DNA from 3 places in the Heyndrickxia sp. FSL K6-6286 genome. Region 1 is predicted to be linked to each of the others. Evidence: riboswitches for the same ligand, from Rfam matches in the RefSeq annotation. Region 1 holds a riboswitch; each other region holds the start of a gene.

Region 1 (3,136 bases):
GCAGGACTTGTAATCCCTTATTTAAATTTATACTTTGCTGATCGATTTAATGCTTCAAATACAACGATTGGATTTATTATTTCGATGGGGCAGGCAGCAACCGCCATCGCTATGTTTATTGGTCCATTTGTAGTAAGTAAAGTAGGGGAGGTTAAGGCAGTTGTCTTTTTGCAATTGGCTTCTCTCCCATTTTTATTATTAACGGGATTTACTCATAGTTTATTACTTGCAGCAATTGGGTTTTTATTCAGGCAGGCTTTAATGAATGCAGGAAATCCAATTCAAATGTCATTAATGATGTCTAAAGTTGATAATTCAGTGAAGGGTCTTGCAAACTCTGTCAATCAAATGGTATTTAATTTAGGATGGGCGTTGATGGGGCCAGTTTCAATGGGAATTGTTTCACGAAATGGTTCTTATAATGGCTACGCCATTGTTTTTTCAATCACATGTTTTTTATATTTAGTGGGGTCGATCTACTTTTTTATTGTCTTTAAATCTTTTGGAAGCAAAAAAGATCATCCTCCTATTTCAAAAGTAGTATAAATACTTATGACAAATTTCTTGGGAAATAAATAGATAATGATTTTATTCGACAAGAATTTTTTATGTATTTTATATCTTGAAAAAATTGTAGAACGATAGATAGAGGATTTTCTATTCAAAAAATGAATAAGTGTATAAAAGATAAACGAGAAATGGGTGATCTTTGTGGATTCATTTTTTGAAAGACTGATTCAAGAGTTGGATAATCGAAAACATTTGAATGCCTTATTTCCAAACCGTCCTATTATGATAAAATTTGTTTGCGATAAAGAGGAATGGGGATTGTATATTTCTAAAAATAGCTGTTCTATAATGAAAAAAGATATAGGCGAATCGAATTTAGAAATACATGCCTCCAAACCAATACTATGTCATCTTTTAAATGGTCATATTCGCTTAAGTCAATTAGTGAAAAATAACGAACTTACATTATATGGCTCCTATCGCTTATCACTTTTACTTGAATCGATTTTATGGCTAAGTAAAGACTATCAGATTGCATGAATGGAGAACTATATTTCTTGTGATTTTTTGTTGACAGTCATTAACCATCATGATAGAATGACTTTTGTACTAAATTAAGTCTTTGATATTGAAAGTTTAATAACGGGATTTTTTGTTTGAAAGATTAACAATTACATATATATGTGCTCTTATCAAGAGAGGTGGAGGGATGTGCCCTATGAAGCCCGGCAACCGTCAGATATCTGAAATGGTGCCAATTCACACAAAGTTTTTAACTTTGGAAGATGAGAGGAAGGTTTCATAATTATTCATGCCTTTCTGTCATTTTGCAGAAAGGCATTTTATTTTGCCCAGATTATTGGAATACTAGGCGTCATATACAAGTGAGGTGGACAGCATGATAACCGTTCAAAAAGTAAAAAAAATATTTTCTACAAAAAATGGAGAAGTTACAGCAGTTAATGACATTAACATTGATATAAATAAAGGTGAAATTTTTGGTGTTATTGGCTATTCAGGTGCCGGGAAAAGTACGTTAATCCGTATGTTAAATGGTCTAGAAATTCCAACCTCGGGTAAGATTCATGTAGCTGGGAAGGAAATTTCAAGTATAAAGGGTGCAGAGCTAAGAAAAGCAAGACAAGGCATTGGAATGATATTTCAGCATTTTAATCTTCTTTGGTCACGTACTGTTAGGGAAAATATTTCTTTTCCTCTTGAAATCGCGGGTGTATCAAAACAGCAGCGTAGAAAAAAAGTAGACGAATTAATTAAGCTTGTTGGATTAGATGGAAGGGAAGAAGCATACCCTTCACAGCTTAGTGGTGGACAAAAGCAACGTGTAGGTATTGCCCGTGCTTTAGCAAATGACCCTCAAGTACTTTTATGTGATGAGGCGACTTCTGCATTGGACCCACAGACTACAGATTCTATTTTGGATCTATTAGTGGATATTAATAAAAGACTTGGATTAACGATTGTGCTAATTACCCATGAAATGCATGTGATTAGGAAAATTTGCCATCGAGTTGCTGTTATGGAAAATGGTCAGGTTGTTGAGATGGGAAGCGTACTTGATGTGTTTAGAAAACCTCAAGAGAAAATAACAAAACGTTTCGTTAGACAACTCACAGAACCTGAAGATACCCATGAAACAGTACAACAACTATTAAATATGTATTCAAGTGGACGATTAGTGAAGATTACTTTTATTGGAGGTTCTGCTGAACAACCGATTATAACTGATCTTATTAGGAATTATTCTCTTTCTGTAAATATTATTCAGGGCAACATCTCACAAACACAGAATGGATCATATGGGACATTGTTCATTCATGTAGATGGTGAGGAAGAAGAAATAAATAAGGGATTAACTTATTTACAAAAACAACAGGAGATTGAGCTAGAGGTGATGAAGGCAGATGCTTGAGAAATACTTTCCAAACGTAGATTGGGTTTCTATGTGGGATGCCACTAAAGAAACTATATATATGTCATTCTGGTCCGTGATTGCAACATTTGTAATCGGAATATTATTAGGTTTGTTATTGTTTTTTACAGCGAAAGGAAGTTTATGGGAAAACCGTGCAATAAACACAATTATCTCAGCAATTGTTAATGTTTTTCGTTCGATTCCTTTCATTATATTAATTGTTCTTTTAATTCCATTTACTAAAACAATTGTCGGTTCCATAATTGGGCCAGAAGCAGCTTTACCTGCATTGATTATAGGTGCGGCACCTTTTTATGCAAGATTAGTGGAGATTGGTCTAAGAGAAGTCGATAAAGGCGTTATTGAAGCAGCGAGGGCTATGGGTGCCAAGATGAGTACCATTATATTTAAAGTATTATTACCAGAATCAATGCCGGCCATTGTTTCAGGTATAACTGTTACATCCATTGCTATTGTAGGGTATACCGCAATGGCAGGTGCAATTGGTGCCGGCGGATTAGGAAATCTAGCCTATTTAGATGGTTTCCAAAGAAATCGTACAGATGTTACTTTTGTAGCTACAATTATAATTTTAATTATCGTTTTCATCATCCAGATGATTGGAGATTTAATTACAAGAAAAATAGATAAGCGATAACTTCATATTAAAGAGGAGGAAATACAAATGAAAAA
Region 2 (3,136 bases), 970 kb from region 1:
TTTATTTCCCATTTTAACTGTTCTTCTTCAGTGTCAAACTGATATGATGCGGACCGTGTTGGTGTTTTGTATTTAACAGATATGGAGGCAATCGTTTCTCTATCCTTTAATATAAATATAGTCGGGTCGCCCTTTGAAAAAGCAGTAAACTCTAAGGAATCGAAAGCTGCGCGAACAGTCAAGTGACCTGCGTTTACAACAAGCCCTCTTTCTCTAAAATAATCTTCAAAGGCATCTAAAAAATCCTGAACTTTTTCTTTCAATATCGGTTGAATATTATTCTCCAATAATTTACTATTTAGTTCTTTTATTTTATTTAATTCGAATGTTAATTTTTCTAAATCACTTTTGCTCATGATTATCAAGCTCCTTATGATTGTTAAATATATTTTACCAAAAATTCTCCTCCATGATGTTATTTGTCTCTAATAGAATAGGTTAAGAATAAGAGAACCTTTCATGACACCGAGATAAGAACTACAAACTTCATAATAACACTGAACCTTTTATTAGGAGAAAAGCCGGCAATAGGGCTTTGCAAAGCAACAAACTATCTGAACAGCTTTTGGTTCAAAGGAAACGAGTCTTGAGGCATTGAAAATGATTGCATCTATTTGATACATACTAAATTTTTTTATGTCTATTGGTTCATTATCCATGAGTATGCATAATGTATGAATGGAGGTGGGGAAAGTGGCATATGAAATTCATGTATCAACAGCAAAACGCCGTTTGACATTGTTGAATGCCGGAAGAGTTGTCAAAACCTATCCAATCGGGGGGGGGAAGATGCTGACCCCTACACCTAAAGGGGTATATACAATCATCAATAAACAGCCAAATCCAGGAGGTCCATTCGGTATCATGTGGATGGGATTATCGAAGCCGCACTATGGAATACACGGGACTAATAATCCTGCCTCAATTGGGAAGCTGGTTTCACATGGGTGTATTCGAATGTACAATAAGGATGTTCTTTCCCTTTCGAAAATTGTTCCGATAGGCACTAAGGTGAGGATAAGCCGAAATTAGTGGTTAAAAAGTATCCACTAGGTCGAGTCCACAGACTTCATTCAAAAAAATTATTTAAGAAAAATAAAAAAAGATATTGACTTATATTATATTTCGGAATATTATTGAACATAATTAATTGAACAAAAATTAAATAAAATGACTATTACTTATCCAGAGAGGTGGAGGGACTGGCCCTGCGAAGCCTCGGCAACGGGTTTGCTATTTTGCAAATACCGTGCTAATTCCTGCAAGCTGATTGTTTTATCAGCTTGAAAGATAAGAAGTAGAGCGGTTAATATAAACCCTTCTTCTTATCTGTGTGCGGATAAGAAGAAGGGTTTTTTTGTTCTTGAGAGGAGAATACAACATGATTAAGTTTGAAGGTGTAAGTAAGGTTTTCCAGTCAAAAGGCAGAGAAGTTGCAGCTGTGCAGGATGTCTCCTTGTCGATTGAAAAAGGGGAAATATTTGGGGTCATCGGCTTCAGTGGAGCCGGGAAAAGTACCCTACTTAGGCTGGTAAATCTATTAGAACGACCAACAACTGGAAAAGTGATTGTCAATGATCAGGAAAATTTATCGCTTACAGAGAAGGAACTCAGGATGATGAGGCAAAGAATTGGAATGATCTTTCAGACCTTTAATCTATTTAACTCCCGAACGGTGTTTGGAAATGTTGCTTATCCATTAAAACTTGCGAAAGTGCCAAAACAGGAGATTAATCGTAGAGTAACAGAACTATTACAATTTGTAGGATTAGCAGATAAGGCGAAGTATTATCCTGAACAATTGTCTGGTGGTCAGAAACAGCGGGTAGGTATTGCAAGAGCACTTGCTACATCCCCAGATATTCTTATCTGTGATGAGGCTACCTCTGCATTAGATCCAGAAACTACTAGTGATATTTTGAATCTGTTAAAAAAGGTAAATGAAGAGTACAATGTGACCATTCTATTAATCACCCATGAAATGCAAGTCATTCGCAATATATGTGACAGAGTAGCAGTGATGGAAAACGGAAGGGTCATAGAGGAAGGATCGGTTTTTGATATTTTCACGAATCCAAAAACACAAACAACTAAGAATTTTATTAGTTCTGTTTTAAATGACAAAATCTCTTCTAAACTATTTGAAAAATTACGATCTAACCCATTAAGTCGCTTATACAGATTAGTTTTTACTGGGGAAGAGACAAGTAAACCGTTGCTTTCTGATATTGCGAAGTCCTATCAAGTAGATGTTAATATCATTTACGGCAATATTAGCGAGTTACAGGAAGTGCTTTTTGGCCAGCTTATCGTTGAATTACAAGGGACAGATCATGAAGTTGATAAGGCAGTGAAGCATTTAGAAAGATTTGTACAAATAAAGGAGGTTACAACTCATGCAAGTTGATTGGAGTACATTTTGGCCCAGAGTAGTGCAGGCATCGGGTCAAACAGTGACTATGGTTATTTTTACATTAATCTTTTCAACAATCATTGGAACGATTATTGGTTTACTCCTTTTCGTCACTCGAAAAGGCAATATTTTAGAAAATAAAACGGTATCTACTATCTTAAATATTTTAATAAATATTATTCGACCGATTCCATTTATTATTTTTCTCGTTGCCATTAGCCCAATTACTAGGATGGTGATGGGGTCAACCATTGGAACAGCTGCAGCTATCTTTCCGATGACAATAGCAGCATCCTTCGGAATTGCACGTGTGGTCGAAAACAATCTTGTATCCATCGATCCGGGAATTATAGAAGCAGCGAAGGCCATGGGGGCAGGTAAGCTACAAATTATCTTCGGGGTATTAATTCGTGAAGCCTTGGGTCCACTAATTTTAGGAATTACCTTTATCACCGTTGGATTAATTGATTTTTCAGCCATGGCAGGTACAGTAGGCGGCGGTGGCCTTGGAGATTTGGCGATGACCTATGGTTATCAACGCTTTGATACGCAAGTGATGATTGTGACAGTTGTGTTATTAATTATTCTTGTACAAATTGCTCAATTTGTTGGCAACTACTTAGCGAGAATTTTCCTTCGTAGATAAAAATAAAGCAATGATAAAAACATCATAAGAAAAGAGGAAATATAAATGAAAAAATCATTTTTACTAAGCATTATTGC
Region 3 (3,136 bases), 160 kb from region 1:
CTCCGCATAGCCTTTTTGCTGTGCTAAATGAAGAGCTGCCTCGAATGACAACTTGTTCTCTCTCATTTTTGTCAAAATAAAATTTGAGGTGCCATTTAGTATCCCTTGAACCTTTGTAATTCGATTAACTTGCAGCAATCGTTGGATGGTTCTTATAATTGGAACCCCACCAGCCGTTGTTGCTTCAAATGCAAGTTTTACATTCCGTTGCTTTGCTTTATGAATTAATTCCTGCCCATATTTTGCAAACATGACCTTATTAGCTGTAATCACATGGATGCCCTTATCAATTGCCTGCTTCAAATACGTGTAACCTGGTTCCTCTCCTACAATCGCTTCAAAAACTACATCCAAATCACGTATATTAAGAATCTCTTCGAAATCTGTTGTGACAAGTATATTCGACTCAATGTGTCTCTTTTTATTTTTATCCCGAATCAATACCGCAACAATTTCCACCCTTACTCCCAGCAGTTCATTAAGCTGCTGTTGATGGGAGTGAATTGCAGTATAGACACCTTCACCAACCGTTCCAAAACCTAAAAGCGCTGCCTTTATGACTGACATTAAGAAATCCCCCTTATTCGCCTGACCGACTGTGCAAAAATTTACTATTTCTATACTGTGACACTTGTTGCTTTTACAATCGCTTGATCTAAATCTGCTGTTAAATCCTCTACTGCTTCCAAGCCGACCGAAAGGCGAATCAGTTCCTCTGTTACACCTGTTAGTTTAAGATCCTCTGCATTAAGCTGTTGATGGGTAGTAGATGCAGGATGGATAATTAAAGATTTTGCATCCCCCACATTTGCAACATGAGACCATAATTTTATCTCATCGATGACTTTTCTTCCTACTTCCCGACCACCTTTAATCCCAAAGTTGACAATGGAACCAAATCCACCTTTGAAATATTTAGTTGCAAGCTCATATGATGGATGTTCCTCTAGTCCTGTATAATTAACCCAAGCAACGGCAGGATGATCTTGTAAAAATTGGGCAATCTTCAATGCATTTTCATTATGCTTTTGTACACGTAGATGCAATGTTTCAAGACCTTGTAATAATAAGAATGCACTATCAGGACTTAAGCTAGCACCGAAATCACGCAATAACTGCACACGAAGTTTTGTGGCAAATGCTGCTTGAGGCACATCAATGCCATATCGAAGGCCATGATAACTTTCATCCGGCTCTTTAAAATAAGGGAATTTATCACTATTCCAATCAAATTTACCTCCATCAATCACGACACCGCCGATTGTCGTACCATGTCCGCCAATCCATTTAGTAGCGGAATGAACAACAATATCAGCACCCCATTTTATTGGATTAGATAGATATGGTGTTCCGAAGGTATTATCTATGATCAACGGAATTCCATTTTCATGGGCAACATTTGCTACTGCCTCAACATCTAAAACATGTAGGCTTGGATTGCCAATAATTTCTGCAAAAAGAGCTTTCGTTTTTGGTGTGATTGCTTCCCGAAAATTTTCCGGATCAGTTGCATCAACAAATTTCACTTGAATCCCATATCTAGGAAGCGTCGTTGCAAAGAGATTAAAAGTCCCGCCATAAAGATTTCCAGCAGCGATAATTTCATCTCCTGCACTAGCAATATTTAAAATAGAAAAAGCAATGGCGGCCATCCCTGATGAAAGTGCAACAGCTGCTGTTCCCCCTTCCAAAAGGGCAATACGCTGCTCAAATACATCAACCGTTGGATTGCCAATTCTTGTATAAATATAGCCAGGTTGTTCAAGGGCAAATAACCCTTGGGCATGATCTGTATCTTTAAAAACATAGGATGTCGTCTTATAAACAGGAACAGCCCGTGAACCTGTCGTTGGATCAGGCTCCTGTCCCCCATGAAGTAATAACGTTTCTGGTTGATAGTTTTCATTTGTCATTTTGAATTCCTCCTAGATCTTTTTATTATTCAGGTGAGGCTAAATAACATTCAATGGCTAATAACATTAAGCCGCTTAAACTAGGTAAGGTTCATTGAGTAATTCCTCTGTTGTGGGATTTGAGAAGTATGGAATGAGGGGAAACAAAAAACCCTCTTCATAAGAAGAGGGCTTATTATATCAGTTCCTCCCCTTATCTTTCAGATCTAATTGATCTGTAGGAATTAGCACCTTTTCAAGCACGAATGCTTGAAGGTTGCCGGGCTTCAAAGGGCCTAGTCCCTCCGCCGCTCACGATAAGAGTGATTATTAAATTTAGAAAATTTTAAATTGCTCTTGTTTTGCATTATAAAAGATGGATGAATAGTTCGTCAACCTTTTTTCTATTAAAAAAACTTTTTAGTGGATATTTCTTTCATCCCTTTAAAACAGCCGCTAAGTGAAAAGGCATGACTTTTTATCAAAGTAGCAAACGATACTAAACTTGATACCAATCTTATAATGCGGCTTCTATCGCACGCTTAAATTGCTTAATAATATCTGCTGAATCTTCTATTCCTACCGAAATGCGAATAACCCACTGATTGATTCCTATGCTTTCTTGCTCCTCTAAAGTAAGACTACGATGAGATGTTCCAAACGGATAGGATACAGTTGTTTCCACTCCTGCTAATGTAGGAACAAGTTTTACCCAGCCTAAAGAGGAAAAAAACTGATGAATATCTACAGCTTCTCCTAATTCAATTGTAACTATCGCACCATTTCCCTTAGTTGATAGATTTTCTGGATAGTAAACTTTTTTTACATTGGAATGATTCGTTAGGCTTTCTGCTAACAGTTGAGCATTAGTTGCTTGGCGCTCCATTCTTAATGCAAGTGTTTTTAACCCTCTACTAGTAAGCCATGCTTCAAAGGGACTTAAATTTGTACCCAAATTAACTACCTTTTGTCTTGCTTTTGCCATCAATGCTTCTGCTCCAACAACTACGCCAGCGGTTACATCACTGTGCCCACCTATATATTTCGTTGCGCTATGAGCCACAATATCCACTCCGTCCTTAAAAGGCTGCAATAAATATGGAGTTGCGAATGTATTATCTACCATTGTGCAAAGCTGAAATTCCTTTGCGATTCGAACCAATTCAGTCACGTTTTCTATCCGTAAAAATGGGTTGGTTACTGTTTCGGAATAAAGAAGCTTTGTATTTGATCGAATCGCCTTT

What was found. Region 1 has a riboswitch for S-adenosylmethionine ahead of MHI39_RS06925 (methionine ABC transporter ATP-binding protein). Riboswitches for the same ligand answer to the same signal wherever they lie in the genome.
Region 2: it holds a riboswitch for S-adenosylmethionine, as region 1 does, so the genes downstream of both, MHI39_RS02395 (methionine ABC transporter ATP-binding protein) here and MHI39_RS06925 (methionine ABC transporter ATP-binding protein) in region 1, are expected to answer to the same signal.
Region 3: it holds a riboswitch for S-adenosylmethionine, as region 1 does, so the genes downstream of both, MHI39_RS06220 (O-acetylhomoserine aminocarboxypropyltransferase/cysteine synthase family protein) here and MHI39_RS06925 (methionine ABC transporter ATP-binding protein) in region 1, are expected to answer to the same signal.

Annotation. Positions count from the first base shown of each region.
Region 1 is NZ_CP152029.1:1,410,723-1,413,858, forward strand. Features, by position in the region: gene MHI39_RS06915 (MFS transporter) at 1-546, shown strand, start outside; gene MHI39_RS06920 (hypothetical protein) at 712-1,050, shown strand; SAM riboswitch class I at 1,197-1,302, shown strand; gene MHI39_RS06925 (methionine ABC transporter ATP-binding protein) at 1,409-2,440, shown strand; gene MHI39_RS06930 (methionine ABC transporter permease) at 2,433-3,101, shown strand; gene MHI39_RS06935 (MetQ/NlpA family ABC transporter substrate-binding protein) at 3,129-3,136, shown strand, end outside.
Region 2 is NZ_CP152029.1:436,793-439,928, forward strand. Features, by position in the region: gene MHI39_RS02385 (hypothetical protein) at 1-356, opposite strand, end outside; gene MHI39_RS02390 (L,D-transpeptidase) at 694-1,032, shown strand; SAM riboswitch class I at 1,179-1,297, shown strand; gene MHI39_RS02395 (methionine ABC transporter ATP-binding protein) at 1,382-2,407, shown strand; gene MHI39_RS02400 (methionine ABC transporter permease) at 2,397-3,059, shown strand; gene MHI39_RS02405 (MetQ/NlpA family ABC transporter substrate-binding protein) at 3,105-3,136, shown strand, end outside.
Region 3 is NZ_CP152029.1:1,250,957-1,254,092, reverse strand. Features, by position in the region: gene MHI39_RS06225 (homoserine dehydrogenase) at 1-567, opposite strand, end outside; gene MHI39_RS06220 (O-acetylhomoserine aminocarboxypropyltransferase/cysteine synthase family protein) at 618-1,913, opposite strand; SAM riboswitch class I at 2,104-2,216, opposite strand; gene MHI39_RS06215 (aminotransferase class I/II-fold pyridoxal phosphate-dependent enzyme) at 2,410-3,136, opposite strand, start outside.